DNA from 4 places in the Ectobacillus sp. JY-23 genome. Region 2 is predicted to be linked to each of the others. Evidence: a T-box and tRNA genes for the amino acid it is inferred to sense, from the RefSeq annotation. Region 2 holds a T-box; the other regions hold tRNA genes.
What was found. A T-box is a leader RNA that pairs with one kind of tRNA and senses whether it is charged. The one in region 2 lies ahead of serS (serine--tRNA ligase), so its partner is inferred to be a tRNA-Ser.

Region 1: it encodes a tRNA-Ser, which carries the amino acid that the T-box ahead of serS (serine--tRNA ligase) is inferred to sense. The anticodon was not compared.
Region 3: it encodes a tRNA-Ser, which carries the amino acid that the T-box ahead of serS (serine--tRNA ligase) is inferred to sense. The anticodon was not compared.
Region 4: it encodes a tRNA-Ser, which carries the amino acid that the T-box ahead of serS (serine--tRNA ligase) is inferred to sense. The anticodon was not compared.

The regions. Positions count from the first base shown of each region.
Region 1 covers NZ_CP095462.1:1,945,646-1,948,827, reverse strand. Annotated here, with positions in the region: rRNA gene MUG87_RS10160 (23S ribosomal RNA) at 1-514, shown strand, start outside; rRNA gene rrf (5S ribosomal RNA) at 668-783, shown strand; tRNA gene MUG87_RS10150 (tRNA-Val) at 787-862, shown strand; tRNA gene MUG87_RS10145 (tRNA-Thr) at 866-941, shown strand; tRNA gene MUG87_RS10140 (tRNA-His) at 950-1,022, shown strand; tRNA gene MUG87_RS10135 (tRNA-Leu) at 1,035-1,118, shown strand; tRNA gene MUG87_RS10130 (tRNA-Gly) at 1,125-1,196, shown strand; tRNA gene MUG87_RS10125 (tRNA-Leu) at 1,200-1,285, shown strand; tRNA gene MUG87_RS10120 (tRNA-Arg) at 1,295-1,368, shown strand; tRNA gene MUG87_RS10115 (tRNA-Pro) at 1,374-1,447, shown strand; tRNA gene MUG87_RS10110 (tRNA-Ala) at 1,454-1,526, shown strand; tRNA gene MUG87_RS10105 (tRNA-Met) at 1,540-1,616, shown strand; tRNA gene MUG87_RS10100 (tRNA-Ile) at 1,622-1,698, shown strand; tRNA gene MUG87_RS10095 (tRNA-Ser) at 1,713-1,805, shown strand; tRNA gene MUG87_RS10090 (tRNA-Met) at 1,839-1,915, shown strand; tRNA gene MUG87_RS10085 (tRNA-Asp) at 1,917-1,992, shown strand; tRNA gene MUG87_RS10080 (tRNA-Phe) at 1,997-2,069, shown strand; tRNA gene MUG87_RS10075 (tRNA-Thr) at 2,094-2,169, shown strand; tRNA gene MUG87_RS10070 (tRNA-Lys) at 2,345-2,417, shown strand; tRNA gene MUG87_RS10065 (tRNA-Gly) at 2,426-2,499, shown strand; tRNA gene MUG87_RS10060 (tRNA-Ile) at 2,501-2,574, shown strand; tRNA gene MUG87_RS10055 (tRNA-Asn) at 2,595-2,669, shown strand; tRNA gene MUG87_RS10050 (tRNA-Ser) at 2,673-2,763, shown strand; tRNA gene MUG87_RS10045 (tRNA-Glu) at 2,765-2,836, shown strand; gene MUG87_RS10040 (L-lactate dehydrogenase) at 3,090-3,182, shown strand, end outside.
Region 2 covers NZ_CP095462.1:2,465,891-2,469,072, forward strand. Annotated here, with positions in the region: gene pdxS (pyridoxal 5'-phosphate synthase lyase subunit PdxS) at 1-285, shown strand, start outside; gene pdxT (pyridoxal 5'-phosphate synthase glutaminase subunit PdxT) at 301-891, shown strand; T-box leader at 942-1,144, shown strand; gene serS (serine--tRNA ligase) at 1,395-2,669, shown strand; tRNA gene MUG87_RS12645 (tRNA-Ser) at 2,795-2,887, shown strand; gene MUG87_RS12650 (DUF3797 domain-containing protein) at 2,983-3,182, shown strand, end outside.
Region 3 covers NZ_CP095462.1:3,013,200-3,016,381, reverse strand. Annotated here, with positions in the region: gene MUG87_RS15315 (DUF420 domain-containing protein) at 1-393, shown strand, start outside; tRNA gene MUG87_RS15310 (tRNA-Leu) at 800-880, opposite strand; tRNA gene MUG87_RS15305 (tRNA-Cys) at 882-956, opposite strand; tRNA gene MUG87_RS15300 (tRNA-Gly) at 963-1,037, opposite strand; tRNA gene MUG87_RS15295 (tRNA-Gln) at 1,041-1,115, opposite strand; tRNA gene MUG87_RS15290 (tRNA-His) at 1,167-1,242, opposite strand; tRNA gene MUG87_RS15285 (tRNA-Trp) at 1,254-1,327, opposite strand; tRNA gene MUG87_RS15280 (tRNA-Tyr) at 1,331-1,415, opposite strand; tRNA gene MUG87_RS15275 (tRNA-Thr) at 1,420-1,495, opposite strand; tRNA gene MUG87_RS15270 (tRNA-Phe) at 1,526-1,598, opposite strand; tRNA gene MUG87_RS15265 (tRNA-Asp) at 1,603-1,678, opposite strand; tRNA gene MUG87_RS15260 (tRNA-Met) at 1,680-1,756, opposite strand; tRNA gene MUG87_RS15255 (tRNA-Val) at 1,789-1,864, opposite strand; tRNA gene MUG87_RS15250 (tRNA-Glu) at 1,871-1,945, opposite strand; tRNA gene MUG87_RS15245 (tRNA-Ser) at 1,952-2,042, opposite strand; tRNA gene MUG87_RS15240 (tRNA-Asn) at 2,050-2,124, opposite strand; rRNA gene rrf (5S ribosomal RNA) at 2,134-2,249, opposite strand; rRNA gene MUG87_RS15230 (23S ribosomal RNA) at 2,452-3,182, opposite strand, start outside.
Region 4 covers NZ_CP095462.1:2,657,723-2,660,904, forward strand. Annotated here, with positions in the region: gene MUG87_RS13705 (Tex family protein) at 1-606, shown strand, start outside; gene cmpA (cortex morphogenetic protein CmpA) at 615-734, opposite strand; gene MUG87_RS13715 (SprT family protein) at 818-1,270, shown strand; tRNA gene MUG87_RS13720 (tRNA-Asn) at 1,490-1,564, shown strand; tRNA gene MUG87_RS13725 (tRNA-Ser) at 1,568-1,658, shown strand; tRNA gene MUG87_RS13730 (tRNA-Glu) at 1,660-1,731, shown strand; tRNA gene MUG87_RS13735 (tRNA-Val) at 1,735-1,810, shown strand; tRNA gene MUG87_RS13740 (tRNA-Asp) at 1,816-1,891, shown strand; tRNA gene MUG87_RS13745 (tRNA-Gln) at 2,108-2,182, shown strand; tRNA gene MUG87_RS13750 (tRNA-Lys) at 2,339-2,411, shown strand; tRNA gene MUG87_RS13755 (tRNA-Leu) at 2,418-2,501, shown strand; tRNA gene MUG87_RS13760 (tRNA-Leu) at 2,508-2,590, shown strand; tRNA gene MUG87_RS13765 (tRNA-Arg) at 2,679-2,752, shown strand; tRNA gene MUG87_RS13770 (tRNA-Pro) at 2,758-2,834, shown strand; tRNA gene MUG87_RS13775 (tRNA-Gly) at 2,836-2,906, shown strand; rRNA gene MUG87_RS13780 (16S ribosomal RNA) at 2,970-3,182, shown strand, end outside.

The sequences.
Region 1 (3,182 bases), 520 kb from region 2:
TAGTGATCCGGTGGTTCCGCATGGAAGGGCCATCGCTCAACGGATAAAAGCTACCCCGGGGATAACAGGCTTATCTCCCCCAAGAGTCCACATCGACGGGGAGGTTTGGCACCTCGATGTCGGCTCATCGCATCCTGGGGCTGTAGTCGGTCCCAAGGGTTGGGCTGTTCGCCCATTAAAGCGGTACGCGAGCTGGGTTCAGAACGTCGTGAGACAGTTCGGTCCCTATCCGTCGCGGGCGCAGGAAATTTGAGAGGAGCTGTCCTTAGTACGAGAGGACCGGGATGGACGCACCGCTGGTGTACCAGTTGTTCTGCCAAGGGCATCGCTGGGTAGCTATGTGCGGACGGGATAAGTGCTGAAAGCATCTAAGCATGAAGCCCCCCTCAAGATGAGATTTCCCATAGCGTCAAGCTAGTAAGATCCCTGAAAGATGATCAGGTTGATAGGTCAGAGGTGGAAGCGCGGCGACGTGTGGAGCTGACTGATACTAATCGATCGAGGGCTTAACCAAAAAGCAGAAGCGAGCGTTTAGCGAGCTGGAGCTAGATTATGCACTTGTTATCCAGTTTTGAAGGAACATGCCTTCAAAAGAGCGTAGCTCTTTAAAAAAACATGTTGACATCTCATGAGAAATCATTATAATAATGATTGTCTCTAAAAAAAGTCTAGTGATGATGGCAAAGAGGTCACACCCGTTCCCATACCGAACACGGAAGTTAAGCTCTTTTGCGCCGAGGGTAGTTGGGACCTTGTCCCTGTGAGAGTAGGACGTCGCTAGGCAATGGAGGATTAGCTCAGCTGGGAGAGCACCTGCCTTACAAGCAGGGGGTCGGCGGTTCGATCCCGTCATCCTCCACCATATGCCGGCTTAGCTCAATTGGCAGAGCAACTGACTTGTAATCAGTAGGTTGGGGGTTCAAGTCCTCTAGCCGGCACCAGATTTATGGCGGTCGTGGCGAAGTGGTTAACGCATCGGATTGTGGCTCCGACATTCGTGGGTTCGATTCCCATCGATCGCCCTTTTAAATATTGCGGGTGTGGCGGAATTGGCAGACGCACCAGACTTAGGATCTGGCGCCTTTGGCGTGGGGGTTCGAGTCCCTTCACCCGCACCAATATATGCGGAAGTAGTTCAGTGGTAGAATACAACCTTGCCAAGGTTGGGGTCGCGGGTTCGAATCCCGTCTTCCGCTTATGCCGGGGTGGCGGAACTGGCAGACGCACAGGACTTAAAATCCTGCGGTAGGTGACTACCGTACCGGTTCGATTCCGGTCCTCGGCACTTAAATATGCGCCCGTAGCTCAATTGGATAGAGCATCTGACTACGGATCAGAAGGTTATGGGTTCGAATCCTTTCGGGCGCGTTATACGGGAAGTGGCTCAGCTTGGTAGAGCACCTGGTTTGGGACCAGGGGGTCGCAGGTTCAAATCCTGTCTTCCCGATTTCATGGGGCCTTAGCTCAGCTGGGAGAGCGCCTGCCTTGCACGCAGGAGGTCAGCGGTTCGATCCCGCTAGGCTCCACTTTTATTATGATGGCGGTGTAGCTCAGCTGGCTAGAGCGTACGGTTCATACCCGTAAGGTCGGGGGTTCGATCCCCTCCGCCGCTACCATAAAAGGACCTTTAGCTCAGCTGGTTAGAGCAGACGGCTCATAACCGTCCGGTCGTAGGTTCGAGTCCTACAAGGTCCACCAAAGCTTCATATCATGGAGGAATACCCAAGTCTGGCTGAAGGGATCGGTCTTGAAAACCGACAGGCGGTGAAAGCCGCGCGGGGGTTCGAATCCCTCTTCCTCCGCCATTATTTTATGAAGCAAATAGAATGAATTATCGTCGCGGGGTGGAGCAGTCCGGTAGCTCGTCGGGCTCATAACCCGAAGGTCGCAGGTTCAAATCCTGTCCCCGCAACCAAGGTCCCGTGGTGTAGCGGTTAACATGCCTGCCTGTCACGCAGGAGATCGCCGGTTCGATCCCGGTCGGGACCGCCATTTTGGCTCGGTAGCTCAGTCGGTAGAGCAGAGGACTGAAAATCCTCGTGTCGGCGGTTCGATTCCGTCCCGAGCCACTTCTTATTTTATAAAGATTTGATGCCGGCTTAGCTCAATTGGCAGAGCAACTGACTTGTAATCAGTAGGTTGGGGGTTCAAGTCCTCTAGCCGGCACCATTTGTTTATAAAGCAACATCATCGTTAGCCATTAGCTCAGTCGGTAGAGCACGATCGAATAAGCTTCGTAGCATAGACTACAGCGTACTCATCGAGCTGCGACTTGAATAAGCTTACTGAGATGAGGACGTCATATACAAAGGTATAACCCTTGTATAAATTCTTTTATTGTTATGAGCCATTAGCTCAGTCGGTAGAGCATCTGACTTTTAATCAGAGGGTCGAAGGTTCGAGTCCTTCATGGCTCACATTTCATGCGGGTGTAGTTTAGTGGTAAAACAAGAGCCTTCCAAGCTCTGGTCGTGAGTTCGATTCTCATCACCCGCTCCAAGGGCCTATAGCTCAGCTGGTTAGAGCGCACGCCTGATAAGCGTGAGGTCGATGGTTCGAGTCCATTTAGGCCCATTTTTAATATAATTGATTATTCCGCAATAGCTCAGCGGTAGAGCAATCGGCTGTTAACCGATAGGTCGTAGGTTCGAATCCTACTTGCGGAGCCATATAGAGAAGTACCCAAGTGGCTCAAGGGGCTCCCCTGCTAAGGGAGTAGATCGCGATAGCGGTGCGAGGGTTCGAATCCCTTCTTCTCTGCCACGGCCCGTTGGTCAAGTGGTTAAGACACCGCCCTTTCACGGCGGTAACACGGGTTCGAATCCCGTACGGGTCATACTGAAAACGTCAGCGAATAGAGTCGCTGGCGTTTTTTGTTTTATATTTTTAGATGGATGAGGAGATTAACCTTTTACAACCCTCATTGTTTATAAAACCTTTCTTTCTATAATCTTATGTGAAAAAGTTCACAAATTAATCATATATGTGAATTGATTCACAAACTTAACGTGCTACAATATAAATGTAAACAGCAATGATGCACATATACTTAATACAAATACGCACCGAACAAAGGAGAGCGAGTGACAATGAGAGAAAACATTAATCGTGTAGTGTTAATTGGTACAGGAGCAGTAGGCTGCAGCTATGCGTATGCGATGTTAAACCAAGGCATTGCCGAA
Region 2 (3,182 bases):
CGCCTAGGTCGTTTACCTGTAGTTAACTTTGCAGCAGGCGGTGTAGCAACACCAGCTGATGCGGCTTTAATGATGCAATTGGGTGCGGACGGTGTATTTGTTGGTTCTGGTATCTTTAAGTCAGATAACCCAGCACAATTCGCTCGTGCAATCGTAGAAGCAACTACACATTATGAAGATTATGAACTAATTGCAAGTCTATCTAAAGGTCTTGGAAATCCAATGAAGGGTATTGAAATTTCTTCATTACTTCCACAAGAGCGTATGCAAGAACGCGGCTGGTAAAAAGGAGCTTTATACATGATAACAATCGGTGTATTGGGACTGCAGGGTGCAGTTCGCGAGCATATAGTATCAATTGAAGCATCCGGTGCTAAAGCTGTTGTTGTAAAAAAGATTGAGCAATTACAAGAAATTGACGCTCTTATCTTACCAGGCGGCGAGAGTACAACGATGCGAAGACTAATTGACAAATATGGCTTTATGGAACCACTACGTGCATTTGCAAATGAAGGTAAACCTTTGTTCGGTACATGTGCGGGGATGATCCTATTGGCCAAGAATTTAGTGGATTATAAAGAACCTCACCTTGGCGTAATGAATATTACTGTAGAAAGAAACGCATTTGGTAGACAGCGTGAAAGCTTTGAAGCAGCATTATCCATTAAAGGTGTGGGAGAAGATTTTGTCGGTGTATTTATACGTGCGCCTTATGTTGTAAGCGTAGGAGATGAAGTAGAGGTACTTTCTGTTCATGGAGATCGTATTGTAGCTGTTCGTCAAGGTCATCTTTTGGCTGCTTCTTTCCATCCAGAATTAACAGACGATCATCGCATGACAGCATACTTTGTTGATATGGTTAAAGAAGCAAAAGCGAAAAAAGTTGTATAAGCAACTTGCAAGTTGTACAAGATTATAGTAAATTGATGGTAACTTATATAACAAAAGCGTTGATAGGGCATAGTAATAAGCTTTTCTTTTTACAGAGAGTCGGTGGGTGGTGCAAACCGATAAAAGTAGCTTACGAATCCACCCTGGAGCAGGGCGTGAATAAGCGCTTCCGGCGAAGAGTCGTTAATTCTGTAAAGAGGAAAGCATATGCTTTCAATTAGGGTGGCAACGCGGGTAAACTCTCGTCCCTTTCCAAGGGGACGGGAGTTTTTTGTTGTTTATGGCTGTGTTAGAGCCTAATGTTGATAATTGGCACTTGTTAATTGGAGTGAAGGGGAGAGGCTCTTGCGGGAAAAGCGGGTCAAAGGGAGACCCTGCAGGCGCATAGCGCTGAGGAGGCTTCCTGACCGCCCGCGGAAAGCGAACCCCCGTAACGGAAATCAACAATGAGCTTTAACAGAGCCTGTTTATAAAAAGGTTTTATGAAAGAAGGAGGAAACAGAATGCTGGATATCAAGTATGTACGCGCAAATTTTGAAGAAGTAAAAGCAAAGCTTCAGCATAGAGGCGAGGATTTAACCGATTTTGGACGTTTTGAAGAACTAGATACGAAAAGACGTGAACTTCTTGTACAAACAGAGGAGCTGAAAAGCAAGCGTAATGAGGTGTCTCAACAAATTTCTGTGTTAAAACGTCAGAAACAAGATGCAGAAGCTTTAATTCTAGAAATGCGTGAAGTAGGAGATCGTATTAAAGGTCTTGATGAAGAACTTCGTGTTGTAGAGCATGACTTAGAACAATTAATGCTCTCTGTTCCTAACTTACCACATGAATCTGTACCAGTAGGTGAAACAGAGGACGATAACGTAGAGGTACGAAAATGGGGAGAGGTTCGTGATTTCGGCTTTGAACCAAAAGCGCATTGGGATATCGCAACTGACCTTAATATTCTAGATTTTGAGCGCGCAGGGAAGGTAACAGGAAGTCGTTTCGTATTCTATAAAGGCTTAGGTGCAAGATTAGAACGCGCTTTATTTAACTTCATGTTAGATCTTCATACAGATGAACATGGCTATGAAGAGGTTCTCCCTCCATACATCGTAAACCGTGATAGCATGACAGGAACAGGACAGCTTCCTAAATTTGAAGAAGACGCATTCCGTATCGAAAGTGAAGATTATTTCTTAATTCCTACAGCGGAAGTGCCGGTAACGAATATGCATCGTGACGAGATTTTAAATGGAGATATCTTACCAATTCAATATGCGGCATTTAGCGCATGCTTCCGCTCTGAAGCAGGATCTGCTGGTCGCGACACACGCGGCTTGATACGTCAGCATCAATTCAACAAAGTGGAGCTGGTAAAGTTTGTGAAACCTGAGGATTCTTATGAAGAGCTTGAGAAGCTGACAGCGAATGCTGAACGTGTATTGCAGCTTTTAGGCCTCCCATACCGCGTTCTCAGTATGTGTACAGGAGATTTAGGATTTACGGCTGCCAAGAAGTATGATATTGAAGTATGGATTCCTAGCTATGGCTCTTATCGTGAGATTTCTTCTTGCAGTAATTTTGAGAGCTTCCAAGCACGTCGTGCCAATATTCGTTTTAGACGCGAAGCAAACGGGAAACCTGAACATGTTCATACACTGAATGGTTCTGGTCTGGCAATCGGGCGTACAGTAGCTGCGATTCTTGAGAACTATCAGCAGGAAGATGGCTCTGTCGTGATTCCGGAAGTTTTACGTCCTTATATGGGTAATAAGGACGTAATTAAATAATATGAGCTACGGATGGGTATCAATAAGATACCCATTCTAGTTTGTTTAAAATATTAGTTTTCTTTATTAAACATTTTTTGCTTGACTAATAAATAGCAATTTGATATTATATTTCATGTCAATACGGAGGAATACCCAAGTCCGGCTGAAGGGATCGGTCTTGAAAACCGACAGGCGGTGAGAGCCGCGCGGGGGTTCGAATCCCTCTTCCTCCGCCATAATATTATTGACAACAGCGCATATAAGTTGAGATTGTGAAACTCGTTACCTGCTGTAACGGGTTTTTATTTTTAACAATGAGAAAGGAGCAGCTATGAATCTTCTCATCCAAACATTCCCTATGAAGGGGAAAACATTATATTTTGTACAATGTCCCAGCTGTAAACGAAATAGAATTTTAAATAGTGGTGCAAACGTTTCAAATATGGTAAGTGAAGAAGCATTTCGTAAGCTTTGCGGCTGTGTATGTAAGATGCAGTCTACTGTACAACCTAAGACTGCGAAGCGTCGTGG
Region 3 (3,182 bases), 550 kb from region 2:
AACGCTGTTTTAAATAGCTTTACGTTTATATTTTTAGTAGCAGCACTTTATTTTATTAAAAAGAAAAATATTACGTTGCATAAACGCTTTATTCTTGCTGCTTTTACCACTACATTGCTCTTTTGTGTATCATACTTAACGCATCAATACCTATCAGAGCCAACACACTTTGGTGGTGAAGGCTTTATTCGAACTGTATATTTCTTCATTTTAATTACACATAGTGTATTAGCTGCCATTATTGTTCCGCTTGCTCTATTCTCCTTAATTTGGGGATGGACAGGACAGCTTACAAAACATCGTAAAATTGTAAGATGGTCTATGCCGATTTGGTTATATGTAAGCTTTACAGGTGTTGTGGTGTACTTAATGATTTCTCCGTATTATGGGTAATAAAAAGCTGCCAGTACCTGGCAGCTTTTTTGTATGTAACATTCTTACTTATTATAAAATATGGCTTCATTAAAGTTTGCTGTTACCTCCCGCGAGACGTCAGGGGCCTCCTTAGTGCTATGTTCCTGCGGGATTTTCACAGGCTTTTTCCGCCGTCTAAATAAAAGGCTGTTTTCGCAAACTTTGTTGCTTTGTAACAAGTAGTGGGGAGTGGTTGATTTCCACTCCAGGTTGCTCGCTTTCCGCGGGGCGTGCGGTGAGCCTCTAACCCGCTGCTCCCGCAGGAGTCTCGCACCTTCCGCTCCAACCAACCTTAAACGAAGAAACCTATCTAAAAACAACAATCTTTTAGAAAAGAGCCAAATAAAAAGAGATGCTCTGATTAACAGAACATCTCTTTCTTGTATACCGGTGGCCGGGGTCGAACCGGCACTCCAGAGGAACACGATTTTGAGTCGTGCGCGTCTGCCAATTCCGCCACACCGGCATGGAGGCGGCAACCGGATTCGAACCGGTGGATAAAGGTTTTGCAGACCTTGGCCTTACCACTTGGCTATGCCGCCGTTATATGGAGCGGAAGACGGGATTCGAACCCGCGACCCCAACCTTGGCAAGGTTGTATTCTACCACTGAACTACTTCCGCATATGGCTGGGCTAGCTGGATTCGAACCAACGAATGACGGAGTCAAAGTCCGTTGCCTTACCGCTTGGCGATAGCCCAATATGTCATAAATGCATTATATCTCATTTATTCACTTTAGCGCAAATAAAATGGGGCGATCGATGGGAATCGAACCCACGAATGTCGGAGCCACAATCCGATGCGTTAACCACTTCGCCACGACCGCCATATTTTGTTTGGCAGGGGTAGTAGGAATCGAACCCACACCGGAGGTTTTGGAGACCTCTGTTCTACCTTTAAACTATACCCCTAAATGGTGGAGGGGGACGGATTCGAACCGCCGAACCCTGAGGGAGCGGATTTACAGTCCGCCGCGTTTAGCCACTTCGCTACCCCTCCACAATGGTGCCGGCTAGAGGACTTGAACCCCCAACCTACTGATTACAAGTCAGTTGCTCTGCCAATTGAGCTAAGCCGGCGTATGAAGAAAATCAATTTTTGTTTAAAAGTGGCTCGGGACGGAATCGAACCGCCGACACGAGGATTTTCAGTCCTCTGCTCTACCGACTGAGCTACCGAGCCAAAATGGCGGTCCCGACCGGGATCGAACCGGCGATCTCCTGCGTGACAGGCAGGCATGTTAACCGCTACACCACGGGACCTTGGTTGCGGGGACAGGATTTGAACCTGCGACCTTCGGGTTATGAGCCCGACGAGCTACCGGACTGCTCCACCCCGCGACGATAATAAATAACTTGACTTTTTATTTATATGGTGGAGGATGACGGGATCGAACCGCCGACCCCCTGCTTGTAAGGCAGGTGCTCTCCCAGCTGAGCTAATCCTCCACTATATGGTGACCCGTACGGGATTCGAACCCGTGTTACCGCCGTGAAAGGGCGGTGTCTTAACCACTTGACCAACGGGCCAGATTATGGCGGAGAGCGAGGGATTCGAACCCTCGATACGCTTATGACGTATACACGATTTCCAATCGTGCTCCTTCGGCCTCTCGGACAGCTCTCCATTTAAATGGCTCCGCAAGTAGGATTCGAACCTACGACCTATCGGTTAACAGCCGATTGCTCTACCGCTGAGCTATTGCGGAATAATGTAAGCCTGGCAACGTCCTACTCTCACAGGGACAAGGTCCCAACTACCATCGGCGCAAAAGAGCTTAACTTCCGTGTTCGGTATGGGAACGGGTGTGACCTCTTTGCCATCATTACCAGACTCTTATTATTATACTGACAGAAGAAAATCTGTCAAGAAGAAATATCATATTCCTTCAAAACTGGATAACATAGTGTATATTCATAATCTAGCTCCAGCTCGCAGCTCCATCCGGTCAAATAACCTTGTTCCGCCAACGTCTATCAACGTTTCTGTCACAAGAACATTTGCCCTGCGGAGCTAAACGCTCGCTTCTGCTTTTTTGGTTAAGCCCTCGATCGATTAGTATCAGTCAGCTCCACACGTCGCCGCGCTTCCACCTCTGACCTATCAACCTGATCATCTTTCAGGGATCTTACTAGCTTGACGCTATGGGAAATCTCATCTTGAGGGGGGCTTCATGCTTAGATGCTTTCAGCACTTATCCCGTCCGCACATAGCTACCCAGCGATGCCCTTGGCAGAACAACTGGTACACCAGCGGTGCGTCCATCCCGGTCCTCTCGTACTAAGGACAGCTCCTCTCAAATTTCCTGCGCCCGCGACGGATAGGGACCGAACTGTCTCACGACGTTCTGAACCCAGCTCGCGTACCGCTTTAATGGGCGAACAGCCCAACCCTTGGGACCGACTACAGCCCCAGGATGCGATGAGCCGACATCGAGGTGCCAAACCTCCCCGTCGATGTGGACTCTTGGGGGAGATAAGCCTGTTATCCCCGGGGTAGCTTTTATCCGTTGAGCGATGGCCCTTCCATGCGGAACCACCGGATCACTAAGCCCGACTTTCGTCCCTGCTCGACTTGTAGGTCTCGCAGTCAAGCTCCCTTATGCCTTTACACTCTTCGAATGATTTCCAACCATTCTGAGGGAACCTTTGGGCGCCTCCGTTACATTTTAGGAGGCGACCGCCCCAGTCAAACTGCCCACCTGACACTGTCTCCCGCCCCGATGTAGGGGCGCGGGTTAGAACTTCAATACAGCCAGGGTAGTAT
Region 4 (3,182 bases), 190 kb from region 2:
GATAATGGGAAGTTCCAAAGTCGCGCAGAGTTGAAAAAAATACCGCGTCTAGGTGCTAAGACATATGAGCAGTGTATCGGTTTTTTACGAGTGCCGGGCAGCGCGAATCCACTTGATTCGACAGGCATACATCCTGAGCGCTATAAAGAGGTAGAAAATCTTCTAAAGGAGCTTGGATTTAAAAAGGCAGATGTAGGTACCGAGCCATTAAAACGTGTACTAGAAGCAACAGATGTAAAAGAACTTGCTGAAAAAACAGGGGTTGGTGAACCAACGCTACGTGATATTATAGATGCTCTAATACGCCCTGAGCGAGACTTGCGTGACGAGTTACCAAAGCCGCTCCTTAAAAAAGATGTATTGCAGTTGGAGGATTTAAAGCGAGGCATGGAGCTCGAGGGGACGGTGCGAAATGTTGTTGACTTTGGGGCGTTTGTGGATATTGGTGTTAAACAAGATGGTCTTGTTCATATCTCCAAGCTCAGCAACCGTTTTGTTAAACATCCGCTAGATGTTGTATCTGTAGGGCAAATTGTGCAGGTTTGGGTAGATGGAGTAGATGAGAAAAAAGGAAGGGTAGCATTATCCATGGTACCAATCGGTTAAGAGGGCAATTACAGGCCCTCCTTTTTTAGTCTTTTATAATAAAACCAACACTCATTGAGCAGCTTAATTTGATAGCGATTTTTCTCATAGTACGCTCGCTGAATCTGTTTTTTCATCCAAGTCGGCATGGACAAATCCTCCTTTGTCGGTATACGATAATTACAAATAGTGTATGCACGTGACAAATGCGGAGTGAAAGGACGAATGTGATTTGGATGAATTACAGCTACAGAAGGTAACAGAAGACATTTCGCTTCGTTATTTTCAGAAGCCATTTCAACACCGAGCTGTTTTTAATAAACGTTTAAAAACGACAGGTGGAAGGTATTTGCTGCAAACACATAACATCGAGTTAAACCCTCATTATTACGAAGCTTTTGGAAAAGAGGAGTTAATAGCAGTTATTAAACATGAGCTATGTCATTATCACCTTCATCTAGAGGGGAAGGGGTACAAGCATAGAGACGCTGACTTTCGTAAGTTAATGAAGCAAGTAGGGGCACCTCGGTTTTGCAAAACTATACCTAGGAAGACTGTGGGCAGAACGCAAAAGCTATACACATACGAGTGCAGCTCTTGTCGTTTGCGGTACCAAAGAAAACGAAAAGTGGACACAATGCGTTATGTGTGTGGTAAATGTAAAGGTAGGCTCATAAGTGTATAAAAAGGTGTTGACAGTTAGGTTTAAATTCAGTATATTATAAACGTGTCACCTAGTAAGGACACTCAAATTTATTCCGCAATAGCTCAGCGGTAGAGCACGAACGAATATGCTTCCTTGCGTATTCATCAGCGTACTGACCGAGCGGCTTCTTGCATCGACTTCCTGAGGTCAGGACGATCGGCTGTTATAAGAAGTAATGTTGCGTATCTAATTGATTATTCCGCAATAGCTCAGCGGTAGAGCAATCGGCTGTTAACCGATAGGTCGTAGGTTCGAATCCTACTTGCGGAGCCATACAGAGAAGTACCCAAGTGGCTCAAGGGGCTCCCCTGCTAAGGGAGTAGATCGCGATAGCGGTGCGAGGGTTCGAATCCCTTCTTCTCTGCCATGGCCCGTTGGTCAAGTGGTTAAGACACCGCCCTTTCACGGCGGTAACACGGGTTCGAATCCCGTACGGGTCATATGGAGGATTAGCTCAGCTGGGAGAGCATCTGCCTTACAAGCAGAGGGTCGGCGGTTCGATCCCGTCATCCTCCACCATTTAAGGTCCCGTGGTGTAGCGGTTAACATGCCTGCCTGTCACGCAGGAGATCGCCGGTTCGATCCCGGTCGGGACCGCCATTTAAACTACTGCCGTCAAGCAGTTGTTTTTTATTGTTTAGAGTGGTATACTATCCCTTATCTGTTTTAGAAGCATCCTAACATAAATAAGATGGTCGATGATTTATAGTTGTTTTTCATGTAGCTAGTCGAAAGAACAAAAGCTGAAACAAACAAAATCATCTCGTGATATTGCTTTAGTAGCAGATTTGAAGTATATTTACAAAAACTTTTCGATGGGCTATCGCCAAGCGGTAAGGCAACGGACTTTGACTCCGTCATTCGTTGGTTCGAATCCAGCTAGCCCAGCCATTATTATGAGCCATTAGCTCAGTCGGTAGAGCACGAACGAATACGCTTCGTAGTATAGCTACAGCGCACTCATCGAGCCGCTACTTGACTCAGCTTTCTGAGATGAGGGTGTCGTTTTCAAAGCTATAAGCCTGTAACGAATGCTTTCATTATTATGAGCCATTAGCTCAGTCGGTAGAGCATCTGACTTTTAATCAGAGGGTCGAAGGTTCGAGTCCTTCATGGCTCACATTTTGCGGATGTGGCGGAATTGGCAGACGCACCAGACTTAGGATCTGGCGCCTTCGGCGTGGGGGTTCGAGTCCCTTCATCCGCACCATTTTATGCGGTCGTGGCGGAACGGCAGACGCGCTAGGTTGAGGGCCTAGTGGGAGCAATCCCGTGGAGGTTCAAGTCCTCTCGGCCGCACTTAAAAGTTTTTGAAAAAAGTACTTGATTCAATGTGGAATGTATGATATATTAATCAAGTCGCCAAAAACGACAAACTCAATAATGTGCGCCCGTAGCTCAATTGGATAGAGCATCTGACTACGGATCAGAAGGTTATGGGTTCGAATCCTTTCGGGCGCGTTTTACGGGAAGTGGCTCAGCTTGGTAGAGCACCTGGTTTGGGACCAGGGGGTCGCAGGTTCAAATCCTGTCTTCCCGACCATGCGGGTGTAGTTTAATGGTAGAACTTCAGCCTTCCAAGCTGATAGCGTGGGTTCGATTCCCATCACCCGCTTTAGTTCTTTGAAAACTGAACGAAGTACAAAACGTCAACATTTATTTTAGCTAGACAAACACTTTTATGGAGAGTTTGATCCTGGCTCAGGATGAACGCTGGCGGCGTGCCTAATACATGCAAGTCGAGCGGACCTCTTCGGAGGTTAGCGGCGGACGGGTGAGTAACACGTGGGTAACCTGCCTGTAAGACTGGGATAACTTCGGGAAACCGAAGCTAATACCGGATAATTTTTTGAACCGCATGGTTTAAAATGGAAAGATGGTTTCGGCTATC